Regions from separate parts of the Cohnella herbarum genome, predicted to be linked through region 1. Evidence: predicted binding sites of a transcription regulator. Region 1 holds the regulator's gene; the other holds the start of a gene.
The links. Region 1 encodes CtsR, which represses protease genes until heat stress. Its sites were predicted from a motif close to ATGGTCAATAAAGGTCAAACA; they were not measured.
Positions count from the first base shown of each region.

Region 1 (7,687 bases):
GATGAGGTGTTGGTCATGATGCCTTCCGATCAACATGTCCCTCACGTACAGGCGCTTACCGAAGCATTAAGAGCGGCCGAAGAGATCGCGAACGAATCCTCGAACATCGTTACGTTAGGAATCGAACCCGTAAGACCCGAAACGAACTACGGGTACATTCTGGCTTCGTCCGCAGTCGATTCGACTGGTGCAAGAAGAGTCGTCGCTTTCGTGGAGAAGCCCGATATCGACACCGCGCATAAGCTCATTGCCGAACGGAACGTTTATTGGAACAGCGGAATTATCGTATGGAAGCCTTCTACGATAGCCGCGGAAATGCGCGAGCACCAGCCTGAATTATGGAATGGGTTACTTAACGCGGGTGACGATGTCGAGAACGCCTACGGGCGCCTTCCGAGAATATCCGTCGATTATGCCATTCTCGAAAAATCCGAGCATCTATACACCATTCCTTTCGGGTACGCATGGGAGGATCTGGGAAGCTGGGCCTCATTGGAAAGAATTCGCGAAGAGGAAGCCGACCGGAACGGGAATATCGTACACGGAGTCGTGCATGCCTTCCATTCGAACAGAAACATCGTATTTTCCGAAGGACGCCAGACGATCGTGATCGGAGCGGACGATCTCATTATCGTCTCGACGGCGGAGGGGCTGCTGGTCTGTCATAAATCCAAGGAACCGATATTGAAATCCATCATTCAGGACGTTGAGAAACGAGGGGGAGCAGCGAGCGGATGAAAGCATTAGTTACGGGCATATCGGGATTCGTCGGCAGCCATATGGCTGAGTTTCTGCTTAGCCGTAACGCGGAGGTAGTCGGAACGATCCGCAATCGTAGTCGGATGAACCACATAGAACATCTAGGCAACAAAATCCGGCTAGTGGAATGCGAGCTTCGAGACCCGTTCTCCGTGGAAACGCTCGTGGAGAAAGAGAGGCCGGATTTGATCTTTCACCTTGCGGCCCAAAGCTTCGTGCCCACTTCGTGGAATTCTCCCATCGATACGATTCACAATAACGTAGCCGGACAAGTCAATCTATTCGAGGCCATTAGGCGTATCGGATTAAACACGAAAATTCAGATCGCCTGTTCGAGCGAGGAATACGGCCAAGTCGAGCCGGGAGAGACGCCGATCCGCGAGACGAATCCGTTGCGTCCGCTGAGTCCCTACGCGATCAGCAAGGTGGCTCAAGATTACTTGGGCTATCAATATTACAAGAGCTACGGACTGCATGTCGTCCGTACGATTACTTTTAACCACACCGGTCCAAGACGCGGGGAAAACTTCGTAACGTCCAACTTCGCCAAGCAGATCGTGGACATCGAGAAGGGCAAGAAACCACCCGTGATCTACGTTGGTAATCTAGAGGCGAAGCGGGATTTCACGGATGTTCGAGACGTCGTCAGAGGGTATTGGTTGGCGCTGGAAAAGGGGACTCCGGGAGAAGCCTACAATATCGCATCCGGAACCTGTTATACGATCGCCGAGATGCTGAACACCCTTCTGTCCTTCAGCAACGTGAAAATCGAAGTCAAAACGGACCCTGCCCGCTTGCGTCCATCGGATGTAGAGATTCTGTTGGGGGATTACGGTAAGTTTCGCGAAGCGACAGGGTGGAAACCTGAAATTCCGTTCGAACGGACGATGGAGGACCTTCTTCATTATTGGCGTTCGCAGACTTAGGGGGAATTTGAGATGTTTACGATGTGCACGATCATTGCCAAAAACTATCTCGCTTTCGCCCGAACGCTCGTAAAGTCTTTTTTGCAGCATCATCCTACGGGTAAAGCTTACGTACTCTTGGCGGATGAGAGCGAAGGGCTGGTGAACGCTCATGAAGAAATATTCGAATGGATTCATCTTAAGGATATCGGATTGCCCGAATCGCTGGAAATGAGCTTCCAATATGACGTAACGGAGTTTAACACCGCGGTTAAACCTTACTTCCTTGATTATTTGCTAAGAGCTCGAGGAGTGGAAACGGTCGCCTATTTTGATCCGGATATCCTGATCACCCAGCGAATGGATGGTTTTTTCCGCGCGCTTCCGCAGCATTCTATCGTGCTCACGCCCCATACCTTGTCTGACATACCGAAAGACGGTCATAAACCCAATGAGATCGACATTCTTCAGGCGGGGGTATACAATCTTGGATTTCTTGCCTTAAGCCGTACGGAAGAAACGTTACGGATGTTGGATTGGTGGAAAACCAAACTGCGTAACGAATGCATTATGGATCCGGCCGGCGGGTACCACGTGGATCAGAGATGGATGGATCTTGTGCCTGCCCGCTTTGACGGCGTTCATATCCTTAAAAACCCTACCTTTAACGTATCGTATTGGAACTTGCACGAGCGTCCGGTCGTCAATCGGAACGGCCTTTACGAGATTCACGGAAAACCGCTGACCTTCTATCATTTTAGCGGATTAGTCTCCGATCTAAGCAGAATTTCCAAGCATCAAACCCGGTTTCAGTGGGGACAATTCCCTGATTTGAAGAAGCTGTTCGGAGAGTACGTCGCGCAATTGACGGCGAACGGTTATCCGGCGACGGCGGGTTGGCGGTACGCTTATCATTATTTCGATAACGGAATTTCCGTTCCCCCCATCGCTAGAACGATCTATAGGAAGCTCGAATCGAAACAAGCATTCGGAAACCCTTTCCTGACGCTTACGCCGAACGGGTTCTATCAATGGCTGTTTTCCCCCACGAGTCTCGTTTCGCCCGTACCGCAAATATTGAAGGAGATTTATTACGCGCGAATCGACTTACAACGGGTTTTTCCCGATTTTTACGGGGCCGACAGAAACAATCTGATGAATTGGGCTAGGGAGCATGTACCTTTGGAATACGGAGTGGATCCCCTCGTCTGGAATCCGGTATGGAGCTCCATGATCTTCCGGTAACAAGATGGGATTAAAGGATGATGGGCATGAAAGGCATTAACTTGATCGGCTACGCAAGGTCCGAGATGGGTATAGGCGAATCTTGCAGATTGGCGGCTAGAACTCTGCAATGCTCGAATATCCCGTTCGGCATCTTGAATTATTCTGGCGGGAATAACTCGAGGAAAGAGGATTCGACTTGGAAATCCAAAGAGATTCATTCGCCTATTTACCCTATAAACCTATTCCACATTAACGCCGACCAGATGCCTCTAGCTTACGAGACATTAGGATCGCGTTGGTTTGCCAACCGACTTAATATCGGTTATTGGCATTGGGAGCTTCCCGATTTTCCTGACGAATATGCGGAAGGTTTCCGTCATCTGGACGAAATATGGGTGCCTACGTCCTTCGTCGAGAGCAGCATTGCGGGGAAATCGCCGATTCCGGTCATCCGAATTCCGCATGGCGTTCAAGTGGATGTGCCGGATAACATAGACAGGAAGTCGTTCGGACTGCCGGAACGCAAGTTTTTGTTCCTGTGCATGTACGACACGTTCAGCTATGGTCCCCGCAAAAATCCTTATTCGGTGCTTAAAGCCTACCGCGACTCGGTCACGCGATTCGGCTTGCCGGCCGGATTAGTCATTAAGATGAATAACCCGCAGCAATCGGAGATCGACAATCTTAAGCGCGACTCCGAAGGACTGCCGAACGTATGGATAATCGATCGGGTTCTAAGCCGTATGGAAGCCAATGCGTTACTGAATTGCGCGGACTGTTATATTTCGCTGCATCGGTCCGAAGGTTTCGGATTACCTTTGGCCGAAGCGATGTATCTGGGCAAACCGGTTATTGGAACGCACTGGTCGGGCAATACGGACTTCATGACGACGGAGAATTCCGGGGCCGTACGATATCGCCTCACCCGGATCGGGCAAAATCTGGGGCCGTATAAGGCGCACCAGTTATGGGCGGAGCCGGACGTCGAGCATGCGATGTACTTAATGAGAAGTGCCGTGTACGATGCCGAATGGAGAAAACGAATCGCGTTGAACGGTCAAGCGACCATTAGGGACCGGTTCTCCCCGGAAGCTGCCGGAAAAGCTATACGCGGCAGGTTATCGTCAACGTTAAACATATCGTGAACGTTGAATCGCCCTTCGATCGCGAAGGGCGATTCAACGTGCAACGAGCATCGTCGAACTTTCGAATTCGAGGGTCCCTCTTATTGAATAAAGCTTTCGCGCCACCTCCATACTAGAAATAAGCGAGTCGGAAAGCGGGATTCGTACCCGTTTGCATTTTACGAAAAGCGGCGTATAATAAAACTATAGTCAAAGAAAGTCAAAGTCAGATCCACCCCTGTTTGACGAACCGGCAAAAGCGCGAAAATCGGCTATCGTCGGGATGTATCGATGAAAGGAGGTTGGACGTTGCCTAACATTACGGATCTTATCGAGCAGTACTTGAAACAAATTTTACAAAGCAGCATGGAAGGCTCGGTTGAAATCCAAAGAAGCGACTTGGCCGATAAGTTCTCTTGCGTCCCGTCGCAAATCAATTACGTGATTAGCACAAGGTTTACGTTGGAGAAGGGCTATTACGTGGAAAGCAAACGCGGCGGAGGCGGATACATTCGCATCCAGCGCGTGAGTTTGCCCTCGCTGGAAGCCGTACAGCGGCACATTCAGCAAACGGTGGGGGAACAGATCGACCAAACCGCCGCCGAGGGGCTCATCTACCAGTTGGAGGAAGCCCGATTTATTACCGCTCGGGAAGCGCGTCTCCTCAAGACCGCCGTATCCCGGGACGTGTTGCAGTTAAAGCTGCCGTTGCGGGACGAGATCCGGGCGAAGCTCATGAAGGCGATTCTTATCGCCCTGCTTGCGAAATGAGAAAAGGAGGATTGGACGATGCAGTGCCAGGAATGCGGCAAACGTCCGGCGACACTTCACTTCACGAAAATCGTGAACGGTGAGAAAGCGGAGTTGCACATTTGCGAATCTTGCGCGCGGGAGAAGGGCGAACTGATCCCCGGAACCTCCAGCGGATTTTCCATTCACAACCTGCTCTCGGGACTGCTGGATTTTGAAACTCCCAATCCGATGGCCAAACAGCCGGCGGCGAAATGCGAAACGTGCGGTATGACTTACGCCCAATTCAGCAAGATCGGACGCTTTGGCTGCAGCCATTGTTATAAACAATTTTCGGAACGTTTGGATCCTTTGCTTAAACGGGTACATGGAAATACGGTACATGTGGGTAAGGTGCCGAAGCGGGCCGGGGGCAGATTGAAGACGAAACGGGAAATCGATCGTTTGAAGAAGGAAATGCAAGGCCGGATCGAGCGGGAGGATTTCGAGACAGCCGCGCAACTGCGCGATCGGATCCGCGAGCTTGAGAATGAAATGAGCGGTTGAAGGGGGTGAATGCGATTGGCTAAACGAAAGTACGTTAAACAAGCTTTAAGCCAATGGATGAACGGCGTCGGCCCGGATTCCGAAGTCGTCATCAGCAGTCGGGTACGCATCGCGCGCAATATTCGCAATATGCCCTTCCCTCTGATGGCGGACCCTTCCCGTTCTCTCTCGGTCATGGAGCAGTTGCTGGGAGTAGCGGAGAGCGGCAGGCTGAACGGGCTAGGCAAGATCGAGCAAATCCGGTTGACCGATTTAACGGAACTGGAGAAGCTCGTGCTCGTCGAGAAACATCTCATCAGTCCGAATTTGGCTAACGATTCGCGCAACGGCGCGCTTATTCTAAGTCCGAACGAGGACATCAGCGTCATGATCAATGAAGAGGATCATTTGCGCATTCAATGTTTAAGCTCCGGGTTTCAGGTTCATGAAGCTTGGGACGCGGCCAGCAAAATCGACGATATCTTCGAAGAGCAAGTCGATTACGCCTTCGACGAGAAACACGGCTACTTAACGAGTTGTCCGACGAACGTCGGAACCGGCATCCGGGTCTCGGTCATGATGCACTTGCCGGCGCTCGTGATGACGGGTCAGATTAACCGGATATTGTCGGCCGTCACTCAGGTAGGGCTTGCCGTTAGAGGGTTATACGGGGAAGGCAGCGAGGCGACAGGAAATCTGTTTCAAGTGTCGAACCAAATAACGTTAGGACAATCCGAGCAAGAGATCATCGAAAATTTATTTCAGGTCGCGCGCCAAATGATCGAACACGAGAAGTCGGCGCGGAGTAAGCTATTAACCGAATCCCGGTTAAGGGTAGAAGATCGGGTGCGCAGGTCGTTCGGGATTTTGTCCCAAGCGATCATCATGGATTCGAAGGAAGCTTCGCAGCGTTTGTCCGATATCCGGCTCGGCGTCCATCTCGGGTTATTGCCGGAAGTGAACGAGTTGGTCTTGAACGAATTGCTCGTATCGACGCAACCCGGATTCCTGCAAATGACGTTCGGAGAGGCCATGAGCCCGGAAGACAGGGATAGGTCGAGAGCGGAATTAATCCGTTCCCGACTGGCAACTATTTCATAAATGTTTTATTCTTAACATTATAGGAGGTGTGTCTCATGATGTTTGGACGATTTACGGAACGTGCGCAGAAGGTGTTGGCTTTAGCTCAAGAAGAAGCAGTGCGTTTGGGACACAATAATATCGGTACGGAACATATTCTGCTCGGTTTGATCCGGGAAGGGGAAAGCATCGCGGCTAAAGCGCTTATCGCTTTAGGTCTTGGCTTGGAGAAAATCCAGGACGAAGTCGAGTCGCTGATCGGCCGCGGACAAGAGCAGCCTACGAATATCGCTTACACGCCTCGGGCCAAGAAAGTGATCGAGCTCTCCATGGACGAAGCGCGCAAGCTCGGCCACACTTACGTAGGCACGGAGCATATTCTGCTCGGCCTTATCCGTGAAGGAGAGGGCGTTGCGGCTCGGGTCCTCAACAATCTGGGCATCAGCTTGAACAAAGCCCGCCAGCAAGTGCTTCAATTGCTGGGCAGCAACGAGAGCGTGTCGCAAAACCATGGTCCATCCGCCAACGTGAGCACGCCGACGTTGGATGGCCTGGCTAGAGATTTAACTGCCAGCGCTCGGGAAGGCAATATCGATCCCGTGATCGGCCGTCAGAAGGAAATCGAGCGCGTCATTCAAGTGCTGTCCCGCCGGACGAAGAACAACCCGGTATTGATCGGGGAGCCGGGCGTAGGTAAAACGGCAATCGCCGAAGGCCTCGCCCAGAAAATCGTCAACAACGAGATTCCCGAGACGTTGCGCGACAAGCGCGTAATGACGCTCGACATGGGCTCCGTCGTTGCCGGAACGAAATACCGCGGAGAATTCGAAGACCGCCTGAAAAAAATCATGGACGAAATTCGTCAGGCCGGTAACGTCATCTTGTTCATCGACGAGCTTCACACGTTGATCGGAGCGGGCGGCGCGGAAGGCGCGATCGATGCCTCGAACATTCTCAAGCCGGCGCTTGCTCGCGGAGAATTGCAATGCATCGGGGCAACTACGCTGGATGAATACCGCAAATATATCGAGAAGGATGCGGCGCTGGAACGCCGGTTCCAACCGATTACGGTAGATCAACCGACGCCGGAAGAAGCGATCCAAATCTTGCGCGGCTTGCGCGATCGTTATGAGGCGCATCACCGGGTGAAAATTACGGACGAAGCGATCGAAGCGGCGGTTAAGCTGTCCGATCGTTATATCCCGGATCGGTTCCTGCCGGATAAAGCGATCGATCTGATCGACGAAGCGGGTTCCAAAGTAAGGCTGAATTCGTATACGGTACCGCCGAACCTGAAGCAATTGGAAACAAGGCTCG
Region 1 covers NZ_CP051680.1:4,533,978-4,541,664, reverse strand. Annotated here, with positions in the region: gene HH215_RS19400 (mannose-1-phosphate guanylyltransferase) at 1-738, shown strand, start outside; gene HH215_RS19395 (GDP-mannose 4,6-dehydratase) at 735-1,685, shown strand; gene HH215_RS19390 (hypothetical protein) at 1,698-2,909, shown strand; gene HH215_RS19385 (glycosyltransferase family 4 protein) at 2,936-4,036, shown strand; gene HH215_RS19380 (CtsR family transcriptional regulator) at 4,325-4,786, shown strand; gene mcsA (protein-arginine kinase activator protein McsA) at 4,805-5,311, shown strand; gene mcsB (protein arginine kinase) at 5,327-6,391, shown strand; gene clpC (ATP-dependent protease ATP-binding subunit ClpC) at 6,427-7,687, shown strand, end outside.

Region 2 (7,687 bases), 1.5 Mb from region 1:
AAATACTTGATCGTCGGAAGCGTCTCGCGGATACGAGTATCGTCCGTGATGGCGCCATTCTCTAGAGGTACGTTAAAATCAACGCGGACAAACACCTTTTTCCCTGCAACATCGACGTCTCTTACGCTTTTCTTGTTCAAGAGTCAAACCTCCTCGGGTGGCTGTCAATCTCCGGGCGCAAAGCTAGGCTCCAATGAGGGAGCCCGCCTTTGTGTCCGTATTACGCTTTATCCTGCAAACTCCCCAAGAAGCGCAGTCATGCGCGGGGGAGTTACGCTCTTGCCCTTAACTCCCCTAGAAGCGCAGTCATGCGCGGGGGAGTTACGCTCTACTGATGACCCGAAGCGCCGATAGCGCGAGCGGTGTCACCCCGTTTGCTCCAATAGTAAAGCGTAGTCCCGGTTTGCAAGGCAAATCCGGGACGGAGCGATCTATGCACAATGTATCCCCCCGCCGTCTTCGGAAGCTCCCACGATAACCGCCGGGTGTCCAGAGGGCAGAGCCCTTTGGGGTCCCCCTTCCTGGAGGAAGGGGGATTTAGGGGGATAGTCGAAAAATAGTCGAAAATTTCTTCGGAGAAGAAACTTAAAGTCCTTTAGACGCGATGAAAGCAGCCAAGTCAACGACGCGGTTGGAATAGCCCCACTCGTTGTCGTACCAGGAAAGAACTTTAACCATGTTGCCTTCAACAACCATCGTGTTCAACGCATCGATTGTGGAAGAAGCAGGATCGCCGTTGTAGTCGCTGGAAACAAGCGGCTCTTCGGAGTAGTTCAAGATGCCTTTCAAAGGACCGTCGGCAGCAGCTTTCAGAGCCGCGTTAACTTCTTCAACCGTAACGTTAACTTTCAGCTCGGCAACGAGATCCGTAATGGAAACGTTAGGAGTAGGCACGCGCATGGACATACCGTTCAATTTGCCTTTCAGTTCAGGCAATACGAGGGAAACGGCTTTAGCGGCGCCAGTCGAAGAAGGAATGATGTTTTCAGCCGCTGCACGCGCGCGACGAAGGTCTTTATGCGGAAGATCCAATACGCTTTGGTCGTTCGTGTACGAGTGGATCGTGTTCATCATGCCTTTAACGATTCCGAATTGATCGTTCAATACTTTAGCGAACGGAGCAAGACAGTTCGTCGTACAAGATGCATTGGAGATGATCGTATGAGCGGATGGATCGTATTTGTCTTGGTTAACGCCCATAACGATCGTGATGTCTTCGTTCGTAGCGGGAGCAGAGATGATAACCTTCTTAGCTCCGCCTTTCAAGTGAAGCTCCGCTTTTTCTTTCGCAGTAAAGATACCCGTGGATTCAACAACGATTTCAGCGCCTACGGAAGCCCAAGGCAAGTTGCCAGGATCGCGCTCGGCGAATACTTTAACCGTTCTGCCGTTTACGATAAGCGCGCCTTCGCCCACTTCAACCGTACCGTCCAATTTTCCGTGAGTCGTATCATATTTCAGAAGGTGAGCAAGCGTGTTAACGTCCGTCAGATCGTTGATTGCAACGATCTCTACATTCGGGTTGTTCAGGGAAGCGCGGAATACGTTACGTCCGATACGTCCAAATCCGTTAATACCAACTTTTACTACTGCCATGATTGGTTCCTCCTTGGAATGAGAAAGATTTTTTGATCTATATGTCAGGCGCCTATAGCGCCGAGACCACTGTAATTAGGATTACCGTATTATCGAGCTTAAAACTTCTAGCCTGATTAAACATGCCGCAGAGCAACCGTCGCTGCCGCTTCATCCGTTACCAAGACGTCGTCGTGGCCGAATCTCATGACCGATGCGATCGCTTCGCCCTTGCTGCTGCCGCCAGCGATTCCGATTACCATACCCGCCGCTTCGATATCGTCCAATCGTAAGCCCGCCGTAGCCATTCGGTGAACGACTTTGCCGTCGCGATCGAAATAATATCCGAAAGCTTCCGCAAGCGCGCCGTCCTTAACCAGTTCTTCCTTCGTCTCGTCTTTGAGTTTCCGGCGCCTGGCCATCGTCACCGCGTCTCCGATCCCGTGAACGACGATCCTAGCGCCGCGGATCATATCGACCACTTCGCGAACATTAGGCTCCTGCATGATCGTCTGGTAAGCTTCCTCGCTCAGATGATCGGGCACATGAAGCATGCGATACCTCGCTCCCGTTCGCTTGGCTAATTCCGACGCGATCGTGTTCGCTTGATAATCGACGCTTTCGCCCAGGCCGCCTCTGGCAGGAACGAACCAGTTGTCTTTAAGCTGCGTTGGCGTCGTGAATTGCGAAGCCATACGGGCCATTGTTGATCCTCCCATGACCGCAACGACGTCGCCCGAGGAAAGACTGTCTCTTAACACTCGGCTTCCTGCCCTGCCCAGTTCCATCTTGACATGGTCGGAGTCATCGGAATCGCCAGGCACGATAATCACCCGTTTCAATCCGAAAGCGGTACGAACCGTCTCTTCCAGATCGGATAAACCGAACAACTCCTTGACGATCGGTTCCATCTCTTCCACGAGCTGTCTACCGCTCGCGCTGAGCGTCATACCGGATGCTGCCGTATCCAACAAGCCTTGCGCTCGTAGGATCTCCAATTCCGATCGAAGCACGCGCTCCGTCATATCAACGCCGGTGGCGAGAGTACGACGTCCGATCGTTCCGGCAAGATAGATCCGGTGCAGAATATCGTACCGTTTCTCCATAACCTGCAGAAGATCGGGAAGTAGCTGCTTCTGAATGTCTACGATTTTTCGCATTCTGTTTCGCGTACCCTCCTGAGACCGGATGGTCATCGTCGGCAACGAAGATAAGGTTTTGTTGGACGAAAAACGTCCCACCACATCACTTTAAGTCCCACCTCTATTTTATCTAAATTCGCGAAGGGATGCAATACTTGTCGTACACGAAAATAACAAATTTAAAGACGCGACTTCCCTTGCTTTTTCAGTGTTTATCACATATAATAACTCTTGCTGCATTAATGAGCGCCCGTGGTCCAACGGATATGACGCAGCCCTCCGAAGGCTGAGATTGAGGTTCGATTCCTCACGGGCGCGCCACTTATAACTTTTACCCCATTTGATAGCTTACAGCACAACCGACCGGTCACGCGGTCGGTTTTTTTGTTCCCCTTTTCCCCTCTCAGCTTAATAAAAGTTTCCGTTATTCTGAAGCGTATAGAGGAAAGGGGTGCCACCGGAGAGTTTACGTCCGCCTTTAAAATCGAGTTGTAACCCATACATTCCATTCAAAACAACTCGATTTTAACCAGCGGCGGAGGGGGTACCCCTTTTCGGCATACGCGGATATCAGAATAACTACTTTTTTCATCGCCGAGACCCCTTTGACTTTCTTTGACTTTTGCCCTCAGATTAGCTATGATAAAAAAACCAAATCATGAGGAGGGACGTCAAACATGAGTTTTGTACCTATGGTTGTCGAGCAAACTAACCGAGGAGAACGCGCCTACGACATTTATTCCCGCTTACTCAAGGATCGAATCGTATTTCTAGGTACTCAGGTGAATGACGTGGTTGCAAACTCCATCATCGCCCAGCTGCTGTTCTTGGCGGCCGAAGATCCGGAAAAAGACATCCACTTATACATCAACAGTCCCGGCGGCTCCATTACGTCCGGGATGGCCATTTACGATACGATGCAATTCATCAAGCCGGACGTCTCCACGATCTGCGTCGGCATGGCTGCATCCATGGGAGCATTCCTGCTCGCGGCCGGTGCCAAAGGCAAGCGATTCGCCCTTCCGAACAGCGAAGTCATGATTCATCAGCCGCTCGGCGGCGCGGAAGGTCAAGCTAGCGATATCGAAATACGGGCAAGACGCATCCTTAAGTTGCGAGATAAGCTCAACGGCATTCTATCCGAACGCACAGGTCAACCGCTTGAGCGCATCGAGAAAGATACGGATCGCGACAATTTCATGGAAGCCGAAGTGGCACGTGAATACGGGCTCATCGATAAAGTCATCGACAAAGTCCAATAATCTTCCGACAACGCAAAACGCGTAACGCCGTTCAACAAGAACGGACGTTACGCGTTTTTCCATCCCTTAACATACAGAAAGTCCGCTGTCAACAAAAATTCAATTCTTTGAATGCCCTCTCTGCTAGTCGGACAATCCGTGATATGCTATTTTATGAGGTAATACCATTTACCTCCAATTCTAGTTATCTCTTAGGAACTCTGGAAGAGAGGGATCTATATGCCTGAACGGTCCTATCCGTACTTGGTAGCCAATTCATCTGAAGTCAAAACGCCCGTAAAGAACGTCCACGAAGGCCACTTGGACATGGTAGCCGCTAGACGTTTAAGCGATAAAGCGTCATTGCTTCGCCCGCTAAAAGATGAACATTTATTGGAAGTTTACAGGGAAGCCAAAAAAATGAACTTGTCCAACGAATTCATCGAGCTGCTGGAAGAAGCGCTCTCCATTCGTCAACTAAGTCATTATAGAGAAGCTTAATCCACATCGATGATTCCCATACCTTGACCGTTATCCTTTATGGATGACGGTTTATTTATTCACAGGATGGAATGGCAAATTCTATCTGGCTGCGACGGGTTATTTCGGTTCGCGTACCTCTCCCAGCCGCGTGTGCGTCGGGTGCTGGCACAATTTCGATCGCATACCGCATGAGCTTGCCTGCAGGAACGATTCAAGCACGCAAAAGAGACGGGACTAAGCCCGTCTCTTCACTCCAGTCGCCTCCACACTAACACTTACGACTGGCACAAACTATACGTTCATTTCCTCTCTTACCAGCCACGCTACATCAACCTCAACCCGCTTATTGCATCTCGTATTGAACGGACACCGTCGTGCTGATCTCGATCTGACCGGATTGTACCGAAGAGGAAGCGCCTGCGCTATCGGCCATCGCCTTCATCTGAACACTCGCCATTTCATTAGCATACATCACGGGTCTGTTCTGTACGTCGCCTTGAACGATGTTCATTACGCCTTTGAGCTGACGTTTAGCCGATGTCGCTAGCACGCCAGCTTTCGCCGCAGCGTTGTCCATAGCCTTCTTCAGCGCGTCTAGCTCGTATTGCTCCTTTTTCTCCGTAGAGAATTGCACGCCGTTCAGACGGTTCGCCCCGGAAGCGGTTAACGCATCGAACAGCTTGCCGATTTCCGGAAGTTTCCGGTAAGTCACTTGAATGGAATGCACGGCGATGTATCCTTTAAGGACTTGACCGTCCTTCTCCGTATAATTGTATTCCGGTTGGACGTCAAATCCGGTCGTCTTCACGTCCTTCTTATCAATTCCGAACTTCTCGTACAAAGTCTTCTCAACGCCCGCGAATTTGTCCGCATTGGATTGTTGCGCTTCCGTCGCTTTCGCCCCGCGAGTTTCTACTGCCAAATTTAAGTACGCCACATCGGGCTCAACCATGATCGATCCGCTAGCCCCAACCGTAACCGTATACGGCTGGGTAGTTGCCGCCGGCAATGATTCAGCAGACACGACATCGCCCTCCCCTCTTCCGAATCCAATCCAACCCACTACGACTACCGCCATCGCTACCATCATAATTTGCAGCGTTTTTTGTTTCATGATCCAAACCCCTTTCGAATGTTTGACCTTAAGACGCACTTCGCCACCCAAATGTTTCACCTTTTGTTTAAAAATGCAAAAAACCCCTTAAAGGGGCTCTTTACAAAAGTCACTTATTGGTTCTCTAGCTCTTCTTTGCTTACAAGCTGCACTAAAGCGGTTACAGCTTGCTCTGCGTCGGAACCTTCCGCGCTGATCGCGACTTCCGTACCCGAGCTGATCGCCAAGCTCATAATTCCCATGATGCTCTTCGCGTTAACTTTCTTCTCATCCTTCTCTACAAAGACGTCAGAGGAGAATTTATTGGCTTCTTGCACGAATAGTGCCGCCGGTCTGGCGTGAAGACCCGTTTTAAGCCGAACTACCACCGGCTGTCTCGTCATGGACCGGATACCCCCTATCTTTGTTCGTCCCGCTAATCGGGACCCCCGTGCTACAGTTTCTTGTCTATTATAACATTGATTCGAACAAATGCGCCATACGCTTTATGCGCCGCCATTCCGGATTTTTTCAGCCCATTCATCAAGCTTGCGCAGCCGGTGGTTTACCCCGGATTTGCTGACCTGCCCTTTAAGCAGATCACCGACTTCCTTCAAGTTAATATCCGGGTGCTGAAGCCTCACTTCGGCCACTTCGCGAAGCTTATCGGGCAAATTGTGCAAGCCCACCTCTTTCACGAGTAACTTAATATTATCGATCTGTCTGACCGCCGCCCCGATCGTTTTGTTCAGGTTGGCCGTCTCGCAGTTTACGATCCGATTTACGGAGTTGCGCATATCCCGCATGATGCGGACGTCCTCGAATTTGAACAGCGCTTGATGAGCGCCGATGATACTAAGGAACTCGATGATTTTCTCGCCTTCCTTAATATACAGAATAAAGCCTTTTTTACGCTCGATAAACCGCGCGTTCAGATGAAATTTATTTGCGAGGTCCACCAATGCCTGACAATGCTCCTCGTACATCGATGCGATCTCTAGATGGTAGGACGAGCCTTCCGGATTGTTGACGGAGCCCCCTGCCAGGAACGCTCCGCGTAAATAAGCCTTCTTGCAGCAGGGCTTGCGAATCAAGTTTTTATCGATGCTCGGATGGAACAGGAACCCTTCGGAGACGATCGACAAATCGTTTAAGATCGCTTCCGCACCCGCGGGTACTCTTACGACGTATACGTTGTTTTTTTTGAGCCGCATTTTTTTACGAACGAGGAGTTCGGTCACGACCGTAAAATGCCGCTTAAGAAGGGTGTACATCCGGCGCGAAATCGCGGCATTCTCTGTGGCTATATCCAGTACGACGCGCTTATTCGACAACGCTATCGTTCCGTTCATCCTAATCAATGCCGACAGTTCCGCTTTCTCGCAGCAGTTCTCGGTTTCGAGCAGAGTCAATTCCTTCTTCGTTAGCGCCGCGAACGACATGCCTTTATCCCTCCTTTCGCAACATCCAATCTTCGACCAGATGATAAATATGATCGCTTAACTTGGCTGCGTCATGACGTAAATAAGTCCTGAACAAAACTAGAGTATCCGCAATGACCTTATAACCGCGCCGCGTAACTTCTTCCAAATCGAGATGTACCGCCGTTGAGCCTTTTTCCGCGTATAAATTCTGAACCTGCGGTGGGATTTCCCCATCGTTCACGATCACGTAATCGAACAAATGATGCCCGATATGGGCATGAACCGCCGCCAAATGGTCGCTGACGGAATAATTGTCGGTTTCTCCCGGCTGGGTCATGACATTGCACACGAAGAGCTTCACGGCGTCCGATTGGATAATCGCCTCCGCAAGCTTAGGCACGATCAAATTCGGAATAATGCTCGTATATAAGCTGCCAGGACCGATTAAGATCGCATCCGCTTCGCGTAACGCTTGAACGGCTTCCGGCAACGCCTCTACGTCCGCAGGCTCGATGAATACTTTGCGTATCGCCAACCCCGACTTAGGTATCGTGGATTCCCCCACGACGATCGAGCCGTCTTCCATCTCCGCCTTCAGCACGATCGCATGATTCGCCGCCGGAAGCACGCGTCCCCGAACCGCGAAGATCCGGCTCAACTCGGTAATTCCCGTAACGAAATCCCCGGTAATATCGGTCATCGCCGCTAGGATTAGATTGCCTAAACTAT
Region 2 covers NZ_CP051680.1:6,035,232-6,042,918, reverse strand. Annotated here, with positions in the region: gene HH215_RS25825 (phosphoglycerate kinase) at 1-140, opposite strand, end outside; gene gap (type I glyceraldehyde-3-phosphate dehydrogenase) at 586-1,596, opposite strand; gene HH215_RS25815 (sugar-binding transcriptional regulator) at 1,713-2,735, opposite strand; tRNA gene HH215_RS25810 (tRNA-Arg) at 2,964-3,038, shown strand; gene clpP (ATP-dependent Clp endopeptidase proteolytic subunit ClpP) at 3,395-3,979, shown strand; gene HH215_RS25800 (sporulation histidine kinase inhibitor Sda) at 4,199-4,459, shown strand; gene HH215_RS25795 (SIMPL domain-containing protein) at 4,785-5,555, opposite strand; gene HH215_RS25790 (HPr family phosphocarrier protein) at 5,669-5,938, opposite strand; gene whiA (DNA-binding protein WhiA) at 6,041-6,976, opposite strand; gene mgfK (gluconeogenesis morphogenetic factor MgfK) at 6,981-7,687, opposite strand, start outside.
Region 2: clpP (ATP-dependent Clp endopeptidase proteolytic subunit ClpP) is a predicted target of CtsR. The motif match lies at 3,320-3,340, and genes of this name have one in related genera.